DNA from 2 places in the Nocardia sp. BMG51109 genome. Region 2 is predicted to be linked to the other one. Evidence: riboswitches for the same ligand, from Rfam matches in the RefSeq annotation. Region 2 holds a riboswitch; the other holds the start of a gene.
The links. Region 2 has a riboswitch for cyclic di-AMP ahead of D892_RS0107845 (transglycosylase family protein). Riboswitches for the same ligand answer to the same signal wherever they lie in the genome.
Positions count from the first base shown of each region.

Region 1: another riboswitch for cyclic di-AMP. It lies ahead of D892_RS0112220 (C40 family peptidase); the one in region 2 lies ahead of D892_RS0107845 (transglycosylase family protein).

Region 1 covers NZ_JAFQ01000004.1:2,376,181-2,382,933, forward strand. The annotation lists gene D892_RS0112200 (NAD(P)H-binding protein) at 1-253, shown strand, start outside; gene D892_RS41000 (serine/threonine-protein kinase) at 542-1,924, shown strand; gene D892_RS0112210 (ATP-binding protein) at 2,019-3,206, opposite strand; gene D892_RS0112215 (hypothetical protein) at 3,320-3,598, shown strand; cyclic di-AMP (ydaO/yuaA leader) riboswitch at 3,869-4,032, shown strand; gene D892_RS0112220 (C40 family peptidase) at 4,050-4,724, shown strand; gene D892_RS0112225 (RNA-binding S4 domain-containing protein) at 4,760-5,158, shown strand; gene D892_RS49585 (hypothetical protein) at 5,234-5,398, shown strand; gene D892_RS0112235 (SDR family NAD(P)-dependent oxidoreductase) at 5,565-6,753, opposite strand, start outside.
Region 2 covers NZ_JAFQ01000004.1:1,467,170-1,473,922, reverse strand. The annotation lists gene D892_RS0107870 (M1 family metallopeptidase) at 1-712, shown strand, start outside; gene D892_RS0107865 (hypothetical protein) at 877-1,737, opposite strand; gene D892_RS0107860 (hypothetical protein) at 1,905-2,420, shown strand; gene D892_RS0107855 (helicase-associated domain-containing protein) at 2,433-4,823, opposite strand; gene D892_RS0107850 (hypothetical protein) at 4,925-5,113, shown strand; gene D892_RS0107845 (transglycosylase family protein) at 5,182-5,856, opposite strand; cyclic di-AMP (ydaO/yuaA leader) riboswitch at 5,865-6,051, opposite strand; gene D892_RS40695 (hypothetical protein) at 6,324-6,557, opposite strand; gene D892_RS0107835 (cold-shock protein) at 6,740-6,753, shown strand, end outside.

The DNA of each region.
Region 1 (6,753 bases), 910 kb from region 2:
CCTTGTCGGGCAGCTCGCCGACGCACTCGGCCGCGACATCGCCTTCCGGCGGTCCTCGCGCGAGGAGACCGTCACCGCTCTCGCCCCGACCATGGGCGACACCGCGCCCTGGTATGTCGACAACGTGCTCTACGGCTTCGATCCGCGGCCCGCGGATCTGCCCACCACCAGCGTTCCGGATATCACCGGCCGGCCCGCGACGACCTTCGCCCGGTGGGCCGCCGACAACGCGGAGCGGTTCGTCGGCGTGTGACCTTGCGCGTCCGGCGCGTTCGCCCGCTGCGGCACGCGGCCGACCGCAGCGGCCCGTGCCGATCGCCGCGTTTCCCCGGAAACCTCTGTCATAGTGAGGAATTCGAGAGGAGTTCGGCACAGCCGGCCGGTTGAACGCGCGGGCGTGCCGGTGACACTCGAGCGCATCGACCGTGGACCGTCCACATCCGCACGTTGTCGCCGCCGACTTGACAGTCGTGGTGCGGATGTGGAGTGCTGATCGGGGAGCTCGAGGCGGCGAAGGTTCGCAGGTCCAGCGGAGGACGGGATGTTGTTGCAGCCAGGGCAGGTGTTCGCGGGCTACACGATCGTCCGTGTGCTGGGGTCGGGCGGGATGGGGTCGGTGTATCTGGCCGACGATCCGGAACTGCCGCGGCAGGTGGCGCTGAAGGTGCTCGACGAGCGACTGGGCGCGAATCCGCGCTACCGCAGCCTGTTTCGGCGCGAGGCGGATATGGTCTGCCGGCTCGACCACCCGAATGTGGTCTCCGTGTTCACGCGCGGGGCCGAAGGCGACGCGCTGTGGATCGCGATGCAGTACGTGGCGGGCACCGACGCGGGTGAGCTGGTCCGGGCCGAGCCCGCGGGGCTGTCGCCGGAGCGTGCCGCACATATCGTCCGCGAGGCCGCCCGCGGGTTGCAGCATGCGCACGAGCAGAACATGCTGCACCGCGACGTGAAGCCGTCGAACCTGCTGGTGGCCGAGGGCGATGAGGACCGCGACCGGGTGATGGTCGTGGATTTCGGGCTCGCCCGCACCATCGAGGCCGATGCCACCGTGACCGAAACCGGTTGGCTGGACTGCACTCCCGCCTATGCCGCGCCGGAGGTGCTGGCCGGGCGGTCGGTCGATCGCCGGGCCGATATCTATTCCCTCGGCGCGACCCTGCTGGCCCTGCTCACCGGCTCGAATCCGGGTGGGCGCTCACCGCGGCGCGAGGTCGCGGACACCCGTCCGGACGACGCCACGATGGCGCCGACCCGGGGTCAACCGGACCTTCCGCCGAGGCTCGACGCCGTGGTCGCGCGCGCCATGGCCGACGAACCCGAGCGGCGATACCAGAGCTGCTCGGAATTCGCGCTGGCCGTCTCGGCGGCGGTGCGCGGCGACGAATCAGTCAGGCGCCCTTGGCCGTTGCACGCACTGCCGCGCGGCCGTCGTGCACGAATCGCCGCACTTGCCGGTGTGATCGGTGCCGTCGCGGTGGCCGGTACGGTGGTGACGATCGCGGTCACCTCGGGCGGTCGCGGCGTGCAGTCGCCGCCCGGAAAGCCGCCGCCCGGAGCGGCACCGGTCGTCAACAAGCACTGCTACTGGACCGCCCGGATTCCGGTCGGAAACGATGCCCACGTCGATTTACCCAGCGGTGCAAGCGATCGCAACGAACCGCTGTGTCTGCTCTCCGACGGAGATCGCGGTCCCGCGGTGCGCGAGCTGCAAAGCGCACTGAAGACATGTCACGGCATCCCGATCGAGATGGACGGGGCGTACGGCCCCGAGGTGCGAAACGCCGTGCGCACCCGGCAGGCCGAGACCGGCGCCCATCTCGACGGCGTCTACGGCCCGCAGACGCGGACACGGTCCCTGCAATGGCCGCTGAAGCGCAACTCGGACAACGGATTCGACCACTGCGTCCCGGCGCCACCCTGACGTCTCCGGTGAACGGCGGGCTGCCGGCCGGATCCGCTCGACTCGCGCAGATCCCGACCGAGCGGGTGCGGTCGTGGCCCGGGCGGCGCGGCCGTCAGCTCGCGACGCTGCGCAGATACCGGCCGAAATGCGGCACCGTGAACCCGATCGTCCCGCGCTCGGCCGAATAGATGAGGCCCTTCTTGATCAGCCCGTCCCGCGCCGGGGACAGCGATGCGGGCTTGCGGCCCAGCTCGGTGGCGACCGCCGACGTCGCCACCGGGCCGTCGTCGCCGGACAGATCGGCCATGGCGCGCATATATTCCCGCTCGGCCGGAGTGGCGCGCTCGTACCGGGAACCGAAGAAGCCGACCGCCAACTCCTCCTCGGCGGCCGGCGCGCCCAGCTCGACGTCCTCGGCGGTGATCGGGCTCTGCGCCGCCACGTCCCAGGTGGCCTTGCCGTACGCCTGCACGAAGTACGGATAACCGTCCGCCTTGTGGTACAGCACGTCCAGCGCGGCCTCGCTGAACTTCACCTGCTCCCGTTCGGCCGGTGCGATCAGGGCAAGATCGGCCGCCTCGCGATCCAGCCGGTCGATCCTGTGATAGCCGAACAGCCGCTCGGAGTAGCTCTTCGAGGCCGAGAGCACCGCCGGCAGGTGCGGCAGCCCCGCGCCCACCACGATCAGCGGCGCCGCCTCCTGGCTCAGTTCGTGGCAGGCGCCGCAGATCGCGGAGACGTCGTCCGGGCCGAGGTCCTGCATCTCGTCGATGAAGATCGCGATGCCGACGCCGATATCGCTCGCCAGCTGCGCCGCCTCCATCAGCAGTTCGACGAGATCGATCTCGATATCGCCGGAATCCGCCCGGCCGGTGACGGCCGGGACGTCGATGCCCGGCTGCCAGCGGTCGCGCATGCCCTTGTCGGCGGTGGCGCGCAGCGCGAAAGCCTTGAGTATGCCCAGAAAGTCGTCGACCATCTCCGGATTGCGATGGGCCACGGCGATCTGCCGCACCGCCATGTGCAGGGCCGAGGCCAGCGGCCGGCGCAGCTCCTGATCGGGCCGGGCCTCCAATTTGCCGGTGCCCCAACCGCGGGAGCGGGCCGCCGAGCGAAGCTGGTTGAGCAGTACGGTCTTTCCGACGCCGCGCAACCCGGTGAGCATGACGCTGCGTTCCGGCCGGCCGGCGGAGACGCGTTCCAGCACGATGTCGAAAGTGTCCAGCTGCCTGGCGCGTCCGGCCAATTCGGGCGGCCGCTGACCGGCTCCTGGTGCATACGGATTCCGCACGGGGTCCATGCCCGTACACCGTAGCGCGTCGCCGGAAGATTCTGGGTGCGTCTACCGATTGCCCTAGAAACGGCTATGGTTCGAAGGTCCACGAACCGGAGGCACCGGCGCAGGGAGGGATCATGTCGGAGGAGTTCGTCTCGGCGGAAGCCACTCCCGACGTTGCCCAGGTGGTCGAATCCTGGAACGTGCCGGAGGGTGCGCCGGTCGCCACGCAGATCCGCGCCAAGATCCTGGAAGCGATCGAGAAGGGTTACGACGATCCCCAGCTGGTCGCCGATCTCGCGGTCGGTCCCGTGGTGGTGGCATTGGGCCGGCTCGAGGTCGAGCTGGCCGACGCCCGTCGCCGGATCGCCGAACTGGAGCAGGCATCGGACGCGCGTGGCGGCGCGGCGAACTGAACCGATGTCCTGAACCGATGTCCGGGTCGTATAACGGATTCCGGCCGGATAACGCCGCGTCCTCTCGGTCCGATAACACCGGTGACGGAGTCGGTTACGGCCCGTTATCAGTGCCCCGAACAGGCCCTGAGCACACCCGGATCCGAGGCGTCCGCAGTCTCCGCGGACGCGCCGGACGACAAGTGCTCCGTTGGAGTGGACAACACGGCCGGGGCGTCGTAATCTCTTCGTGACCCGGTGGAAGCAGTCGACTCGCCAGCGAGGCGGCCCACCGAGTCACCGCCTAATCGGAGGTCGGGTGGGCAGCCCGATCACCGAGCCGGGGAACCACGTTTGTGGGGTGAATCCCCTTCGGCCGCACGGCCGGCGGGGTAGGGCCGATCTTCCCGACCCGAACCCGTCAGCTAACCCGGTCGGCGGTTGGGCAGGAAGAAACAGGAGACTCAGCTCGGTGGGTAAACACAGCTTGCAACGGGAATCTCGGGTTCCGAATTCCGTGAAGGGTGCGCTGGTTTTCGGCGCCGTGGCCGCTTCGACCGGTGCGATGCCGGCGATCTCGGCACAGGCAGCGACCATCAACGTTCCCGGTTTCGGCAACTTCGACGTGCCGGTTGGCCCGGAATACGACCAGCAGGTCGCGCAGGCCAACCAGGCGCTGGCCGATCACGCCGACGAAATCAAGGGTGTCCAGCAGGCAATGGCCGCACCGGCGCCGCAGGCCATGCTGCCGGGTCAGCCCGCACCGGCGCCGAACGCGATGGCGCCCGGCCTGCTCGAGCAGACCAACGGCATGGCCGCCCTCGACGCCGCCCGCACCAAGATCGGTGCCCAGTACGTCTGGGGTGGTAACGGCCCGAACGGCTTCGACTGCTCCGGCCTGGTCAAGTGGGCGTACAAGCAGGCCGGTATCGAACTGCCGCGCACCAGCTTCGAGCAGTCCCACGTCGGCCAGCCGGTCGCCTTCCAGGATCTGAAGCCCGGCGATCTGGTCATCCAGAACGGCGGCGGTCACGTGGCCATGTACGCCGGTGACGGTCAGATCCTGCACGCGCCGCAGGCCGGCGATCCGGTCGAGTACTCGAACCTGAATCCCGACTCGATAGTCACCGCACGCCGGGTCAACTGACCCCCGTTCGGTCCGGCGCGTAGTCTGCCGACTGTATGCGCGAGGAAACGGATCGGTCGCAGGCCGGTACCGCCCGGGTCGACTCCTGGGTATGGGCCGTGCGGCTGTTCAAGACACGATCCGCGGCGGCTACGGCCTGCCGCGGCGGGCACGTCCGCGTCAACGGCGTCGCGGCCAAGCCCGCCCAGCAGATCAAGCCGGGCGACGAGGTACGGGTGCGGGTCCACGGAATCGAACGCATCGTCGTCGTGCAGCGGATCATCGTGAAGCGCGTGGGTGCGGCCATCGCCGCCCAGTGCCTGATCGACAAGTCTCCGCCGCCGCCCCCGCCCGAGGTCCGCGCGTCCGTACCGCGCCGTGATCGCGGCTCCGGCCGACCCACCAAACGCGAACGCCGCGAAACGGATCGACTACTCGGCCGCCCCTCCTCCTGAACCACTGCCCTGGTTCCCCTCCGGCGCGCCGTGCCGCGATCGCCACGCCCGGATGCACACCCCGACCGTTCCAGCGTGCGCAGCAGATACCACAGCTCGGCGGCCGCCGCGACCGTGCCGAGCGCCGCCCGTGGCGCGGCGGAGGCGTCGATGACCAGGGGCAACGCGACGATGCAGGCGGTGCTGGCGACCGCCACCTGGGCCGTCAGCTCCAGCACCGATCTGCCGCGCAGGCCCTGAGAATCGATGATCGGTAGGACCAGGGCCGCCGAGCAGGATCAGGGCGAGGGCGGCGAAGGACAACCGCGGCTACTTCTTCGACTCGGGCATGCCGGCCATCATGCGCCGGGTTCGCGGGCGGTCGGGACCGACACGCCACGGGCACCGGTGGCGGGTGGAGTCGCGTTCAGAGTGCTTCGTCGCGGGGCGGGGTGGGGCGGATTCCGCGGGTCAGGGCCGCACCCAGGGCCGCGGCGGTCGAATGGCCGTGCAGCGGTACGGGTTTGACGCCGAGGGGTTTCGGGGCGGGCTGCGGAGGTCCGGCGCCTTCCGGAAGCAGGCCGCGCAGGCGGGCGGCGATCGGACCGGCGTCGTCGGTAGGGGCGTAGTCGACGGCAAGTACCGACGGCGACCGGTGGCCCAGGGCCACCGACAGCACCGCGGTGCCCCGCGCCACATCGAACGGGACCATTCCGGCCCGGCGCAGCCTGGCGTCGCCCGCGGAGACCACCGGTCCGGAAATCCATACGCCCCAGCCGATGCTGCGGATGCGGTCGTCGATCCGGCTGCGCGCCAGGGTGTCCAGGGCGGCGTGCACGGCGGCGTCGGCGGCCTGCCCCGGCGCTCCGAGCGCACCGGTCGACGAGGAGGACAGCAGCACGAAATCGACCGGATCGGGTGCGGTGAGGTCGAGCAGATGACCGGCCGCGCCGACCCGGGGCTCGTACAGATCGGCGAGCACACCCGTTGTCACCGAGCCGAATTCGGCATCTCGCCGGACACCCGCCGCGTGCACCACCCCGCGCACGGTCGACCCGCAGGCGCGAATGTCGAACAGCGCGTTGGCCAGATCGGCGCGATCGGTGACATCGCAGCGGACCACGACGATGCGGTCGTCCAGGCCGTCGAGCAGCCGGGGCAGCGGGCGCGGCGCGCGGGTGAGCACGACGACGTCGCGCGCACCGGCCTCGAGCAGCCAGCGGACCGCCACCGCGCCGAGGGTGCCGAGCCCGCCGGTCACCACGTAGGTGCCCTCGGCGCGGATGCCGATCGGCGCGGATCCGGCGGCGACGGACCGGAACCGGCGGCCGCGGACGGTGTGGTCCGAAATCCTAATCTCTTGGGAGACAGTCGGATTCAGCACCTGATCGGCCACGGGCGCCGGGTCGTCGTCCGATGCCCAGATCAATCGGGTCGGGAGGGCCGACTCCAATTGCAGTGTCCGGACCAGGCCGGCGATCGCGTTCTGAGTGAGCGAGTCGCGATCGGTCAGAACCACCGTCAGGGTGGTCGCCGGGCCGTCCTGGACTCGCTGCAGTAGGTCGAGGGCTCCCGCGATACCCGTCGTGACCGGGACCGGGCGGTCCGGTGTCGGC
Region 2 (6,753 bases):
CATGGAGGGGCGCCGGCCCGGCGGCACACCGCTGGTCAGTGCGTTCGCCCCGGAAGCCGGTGACAAGCGGGAGCTGGAGCGGCGGCTGCCCGAGGTGCTCGACTTTCTCGAATCCCTGTACGGCCCCTACCCGTTCGAGAGCGCGGGCGGCATCTACATCGACACCGATCTGCACATCTCGCTGGAGACCCAGACCCGGCCGATCTACGCGCCCTGGACCGACCTGAACACGGTCGTGCACGAGAACGCCCACCAGTGGTGGGGCGACTCGATGTCGGTACGGCAGTGGTCGGACGTCTGCCTGAACGAATGCTTCGCCAGCTACACCGCCGACTACCTGTGGCCGGAACGCAAGGACGGTGCCGACGTCGACGCGCAGTATCGCGAGACGGTGGACAAGTTCCGCGCGGAGCCGGAGCGGTGGGAGATTCCGCTGCAAAATCCCGGCGCGGGTAAGGAATTCACGGCCGTCTACTACCGGGGCCCACTGTTTCTGCACGCGCTGCGCAGGACGATCGGAGACGAGGTGTTCTTCCCCGCGATATCCCGGTTCGTGCAATCGCATGCCTACGGCAATGCCTCGATGCCGGAATTCCGGCGGTTCATCCAGTCCCTCACCGAGACCGACCTGACCGGGTTCTTCGCCGCCTGGCTGGACGATACCGCCATGCCGCCGGACGACTATCTGTATCCGGGCGGCCTGCGCGGGTGAAAACCGGGCGAGCTGCCGGGTGAGGCCGCTCGCATGGGGCCCCTGAATCGACGGGATGGTCGGGCCGGAAACCGACGACCGAGCACCCGAGCGCGGTACCGGACGAACTGCGCGGCTGGATCCTCCGGTGATCCGTGGCACCCGAGCGTCGCGGTGCCGGAGCGCTATTCCTCGGGCACCCGCGATCGCGCTTTTTCCACCCAGCGCTGCACTCGGTCCAGCCGGTGTTCGGCCTGCTGCCATGCGTCCCGAGCCGAACGTTCCGCTGCCGAGGCCGAGCGGCGCTGGTCCTCCGCGTGTTCCAGCTCCTCGCGGAGGGCCGCGACGCGATTGTTCGCCGTGCCCGTATCGGCCGTGGCTCGGTCGAGGTCCGATTGTGCGGAATCCCTTTGCTCCCGGGCGGATTCGAGTTCTTCCAGGGCGTCGTCCAGTTCCCGGCGGGCCGCCTCGTCGGGGTCTCGCTCGGGTGTGCGGTCCCGTGTGGTGGTAGTCCGCTCGGCGTGCGGCTCGGTGGATGCAGACGGTTCCGCGTCGGCGGGACCGAAGCCCTCGTAGTTCGCCGCCGTGGTCAGCGTTCCGCGGCGCACCTGCTCGGCCACGTCGGGATCGGCCAGCGCGGCATGCAGGGTCTGGCCGACCTCGCGCAGCACCGGTTCGCCGAGCGGCCGGTCGCGCTCCTCGGCGAGCCGTCCGGCCTTGCGCCCCAACGCGTTCACCACCTGCTGACGCCGGGCGGTCAGGTCGCGCAGCTGATCGGCGGACAGCCGACGCTGGGCGTCGCGCAGCGCGGTGCCCAGTTCCAGCAGGGCCGCGATCTCCTCGGCCGCATCCCGGGCCAGCAGATTCACCGCCCAGGCCGCGACGGTGGGCCGGCGCAGCCGCCCGATCTCGGTCGCGAGCTGCTTGTCGCCGGCCGCTCGGGCGGCCTTGACCTCGTCGTCCCGCGCCGCGACGAACTGCGTGGGGTCCATCCCGTACAGCCGATCGGCGACCTCGTCGAGCGTCATGGTGCTGAGCGTAGCCACCGCCGGACCATCTCGACACGAATGCGACACACACAGACGACATGGTCGTGTCGGATGCTCCGCCGCAGGTCGTCTTCCCGAGCCGGGCCGTCGCCGCGGTGCGGTCGGGTATTCTCACCCGCGATCGCTCCCGCTGTGAACGGTTGGGTGAGAAAGGTTTTCGGTATATGGGACGCGCGCGTGCTCGACTGGTCCCGGCGTTGCTGGCGGTGCTGCTCCCGGCGGCCGCGGGCTGCTCGATGGTGGGGGACGCCAGCCGGTCCGACACCGCGCGAGCCCAGGTCGGCGACTGCATCGACGTCGCCGAGGGGTCGATCACGGCTTCGAAGACCGAACCGATCGACTGTGCGGCCGATCGCGCGGTGTACACGATCGTGTCGGCCTCGGATACCGCGCGGAACTGCGGGCCCGAATACTCCTCCTACGAGGAGACCTTCCGGGGCGGCACGACGGCGTTCCTGTGCCTGGCCCCGAACCTCAAGCAGGGTAACTGTTACCGCCAGGACCGGCAGACCGGATTCGCCTACGCCGACTGCACCTCGCCGGAGGCCACGGTCCGCGTCGTCGCTCGGATCGATGGCCGCAGCGACCAGTCGCTCTGCGCGCCGAACGGGACGTTCCTGCTGCTGTCCCGGCCCGAGACGACCTTCTGCCTGGCGAACCCCGAGACCGAAGGTCACTGATCGAGCCGAAGGTCACTGATCGATCAGCGCCACCGACGCGATGCGGTGCAGCACGAAATGCCGGACCGCGCCGGTCACCGGGTCCAGCGCGTCGAGCTGTCCGCTCGCGACCTTCAGCGGCTCCACGACGCGCTGGCTGGCGACGCCCTGGGCGTCCACGTAGCCGATGTGCACCGGCCGCCGCACCCGCACCGCCAGCTGTAGCAGCGCCATCGTGGCCGCCGTGCTGGTGCGCGAGCCGTCCGAGCGCACCGACCGGCCGCTGCGCGCCTGCGCGGCCTTCTCGCCGGCCCGCAGCTCGGAGACCAGCTGGCGCAGCTGGTCGGTGCTGGGCGGGTTCGGCCGCCAGGCCTGCCGGGCATTCGTCCGCGCCGGAATGCGGGCGCCGCGCGGGCGCAGATCGACGATCGCCCCGGACGAATCCTCGCCCGCCGGTGCGAATCCCGCGGCGCGCAGCTGCTCCAGCACCTCGCCGAGGGCTGCCTGCGAGATGGCCACGGTCGGCGCCACCGCTCGCAATGCGAGTTTCTCGGCGACGGGGGTGGCCAGCACCTCCGCCAGCAGCGCCGGATCCTCGCTGCGGACGAACGACCGGGCCATGCCGGCCCGCAGGCGTCCGTGCCGCCGCGCGACATCGTCGATCAGATAGGTCAGCGACTGCGGTACGGGTGTCCGGGAGTGCGCGGCGAACAGCTGATGCAGCTCGGCCGTGGTCATTCCGGCGTCCAGCGCGCGCCGCACCGAGGTCTCGCCGATCCGGTACACCGTTGCGGCGCCCGCGGATTCGACGTCGGCCACCAGGGCGATGCGGCTCTGCAGGTCGGGGACCAGCGGACCGGGCGCGACGATCGTCAGATCCGCCTGCACCAGCACGTGGTCGACGGGTTCCGGCAGCGCGGATTCCATCTCGGCCTCGGCATTGCCGGCCGTCGCGTCGGCTCCGGCCGCGCGCCCGCGAGTGCCGCCGTCCGGCACAGCCGTGTCGCTGTGCAGGAGCGCACGCCCCGCCGAGGTGATCGCGCCGCGCCCGACCAGCCCTAGCGCATTCGCCTCGGCCAGGGTCTGTTCGACCGCCTCGGTGCGAAAATGCCTGCGCCACCGTGGCTGCCGCCACGCCAGCACGCGGGCGACGTCGGCGGCCGACAGACCCGACCCGGCCGACTGCTCGGCCAGCAGCGCGAGGATGGTCCGCCGATCGCGGACCGCGTGCACGGTGCGCAGTTCCATCGACAGCGCGGCCAGCGGCTTGTCGTTGGCGTCGCGGCGGCCGATCATCCATGGGAAACGGTCCAGCTCCAGCCATGCCTGGGCGAGTGTCACCCAGCGCCGGGCGGGCGGGCTGTCCAGCCAGCCGTCGGCCGGCGTCGTGGGAGCCCAGAAGTCCTCGACGGTATCGGCCTGCGGTTCCGGCTCCGGAATTCCCTTGTCCAGCAGCTGCGCCGCCGCCAGCACCTCGACCAGCAGGCCCATCCGGGACTCGTCGATACCGGTCTGCTTGCTGATCCGGCGCAGCTCGCGGACGCCGAGGCCGCCCGAGCGCAGGGCCGGCGCGGGCGTCCGGCCCAGGACCTCGAGAATGTCGGCGCAATGCCGCAGCAGCTCGCCTGCCTCGGTCGCGGCGGCCGCGTTGGTGTCGGCGGCGGCGTGCCTGTCCGGATCGGGCTGCGGCGGCCGCAGCGCGTGCGGATCCGTCACCGGTTCCCGGCGCAGTACCTGGCCGACCGCCGGCGGGAGTTCGACGGTTTCCTCGTCGATCCAATCCAGCAGGCGCGCCGCCAGCAGTCGCGGTATCGGACGGTCCGCCGGGGTGCCCGGTGCGGCGTCGCGGGTGCGCCCGCGCGGGCCGGTGCTCGCCAGCTTGTCCAGCAGCGCCCGTTCGGCAGGGCCGATGTCGGCCAGCGCCGCAACGATTTCCGCCTCGGTGAGGGCGTCCGGTATCTCGGTGGTACTGCCGAGCGGCCACGGCAGCGCCTCCTTGGCCGCGGCCACCAGGCACAGCTCGTCGGTGCCCCAGACGAGGGCGCGGGCGGTGAGGCGGCCCACCGCGGCCTCGATACTCGCCGCGGGCACCCGGTCGCCCAGGAGTTCGAGCAGGCGCGCGCGGGGGAGCGGGGTGGTGCGCCGGCTCGCTCCGTGCACCGCCAGGGTCTCGATGACGGCGAAGTCCAGGGTGTCGAGCTCGTCGGCGGCACGTAGTACCGAGGCGCGCTGCTCGGCCCGTGCGGCCAGTACCGACATCGACGACGGCAGCGGTACCGCCAGGTCGGGGCGCAGCTCGAGCAGGGCCACGAGCTCGTCGTCGGTGCGTTCGGCCAGCCACTCGGCCAGCGACGCGGCCTCGGCCGAATTATGCTCCGCGGGCTGGTCGTCCCCGGCCCGGGGCGCGCGGTCGGTCGTGGTCATCCCGTCCAGCGTACGGCCGGGCGCGGCGACCCGCTGGGCCGCCTTGGTCCACTTACCGCCGGGCCGTCACAGACCACGCGGTTTCATGCCAGAATGAGGCCGTGGTGAACAAATCGAAGAAACCCTACGTCGACAACGGCTGGCCCGAGCTGGGCAACGGCGACCACGCGGTCACCGAGCTCTCGTCGACCCGTTCCGGTGGGCTCTCGCCCTACGGTGAGGACACCGAGTTTCCGGTACCGGCCGAAGAGGTGCCGTACGTGCACCCGCGCACGGTGATCAATCGCTGATCGGATACGGCTCGAATACGACGAGGCCCCCGCACCGAATCGGTGCGGGGGCCTCGTCGTGGTGCGGGTTACTGGGGCAGCATGCCCTTGTTCGCCTCGAAGAAGTCGACCACGGTCGGGTCGAGCTTGACGTTGTTGGACTTCGCTGCGTTGAGCGCGTCGAGGGCCGGCTGGGGCACCTGGATGCCCTGCGCCTGCGCGATGGCGAAGGCCTTGTCGACGGCCTGGAAGACTTCCTGGGACCCGTCGGCGGCCGGGGTCTGCGCCTCCGGAGCCTGCGGGGCGACGGCCTGCGGGGCCGTCTCGCTCTGCACGGTCGGGCTCCAGTGCGGCGTCGCCTGCGCGGGCGTGGCCGGTACGGTGCGCTCCTCGGCGGCTCCGCTCAGGCCGAGGCGGTTCGAGCAGGAGGGCCACGCGCCCCAGCCCTGGCTGGCGAGCACCTTCTCGGCCACCGCGATCTGCTGGTCGCGGGAGGCCTGATTGGCGGACGGGGCGTATTCGGTACCGCCGTGGGCGGCCCAGGTGCCCTGCGAGAACTGCAGACCACCCTGGTATCCGTTACCGGTGTTGATTCCCCAGTTACCACCGGATTCGCACTGCGCGAGCTGATCCCACTCGCCGTCGGGGGCCGCGGAGGCGTTGCCCGCGAGGGCGATGCCTGCGCCGCTCACGATCGCGCCGGTGACGGCGACCTTGGCGACGGTACGGCCGGTGTTGGTCGGCTTGCGATGGCGTCCACTCATATCGGTCGTCTTCCTCTCGTACGCGCCTGCGAGGTGAGCTGTCGGGTTCGGACTGAGAGGCCGTCCGGCCCCGGTGCGCCTCGCGGTGCGCCGGGACTTCACCCCAAGGGAGCGAACGTTGCCGATCGTTCCCGCTTCCCTGCGTAGGGAACGTGGGTTCCCCGCCCTCGCCCCTGGTTCCGTCGGGGTCCGTACCCGCGGGGCGAGGCTCGGTGCGGCGGGCCGGTGGTTCCGGGACTGCTCCCGGCTGCGTTAGACCGTACGACGATCGCCGCGAAAAATCACCATTTGGTAACCGGCGTGTGCGGCCGGGTCACGGTCCGGCGCAAGGTCTTCCGGTAGGCGTCTGTGCAGGTGGATGCGGCGTGTCCGAGCTCGGTACCGGTTGTGACCGTCCTGTGACCGCACCGTTATGTGATGAAGATCACACGCATAGTCGGAGTGCGAGCTGGGCAAATACTGGGTGGCTACCGTGCGCGACGGCCGGACCAGAGCGCGAAGATCACCGCGAGCAGAAGTCCCAGCGGCGTACCGGTCATCGCCACCAGATACAGCCACAGTCCGGGCTTGCCATCGGTGAGGATCGGCGTCAGGAAGATCGCGATCACCGCCAGAACGCCGACCGCGAACAGGCCCAGGGCCACGAACATCAGCGGATCGCCGGACCGGCGCTGCGGGCGGTGCGAGGGAGAATCGGGCATTACCGCACCGTAAAACTGGTGTGCTCCGGACATCGGCACCGGGGTAGACTCGATAGCATTCGCGTCCTGCATAGCTGTGTAGGGCGCGTTCTTTTCGCATACGAGTTAGGTTCCGGAATTCGCTTCCGGGGCAACGGCTGTGCCCGGGCGGACCGGGCATCGATGACGAACGGGTGAGCGCAGTGCCGACCGGCAA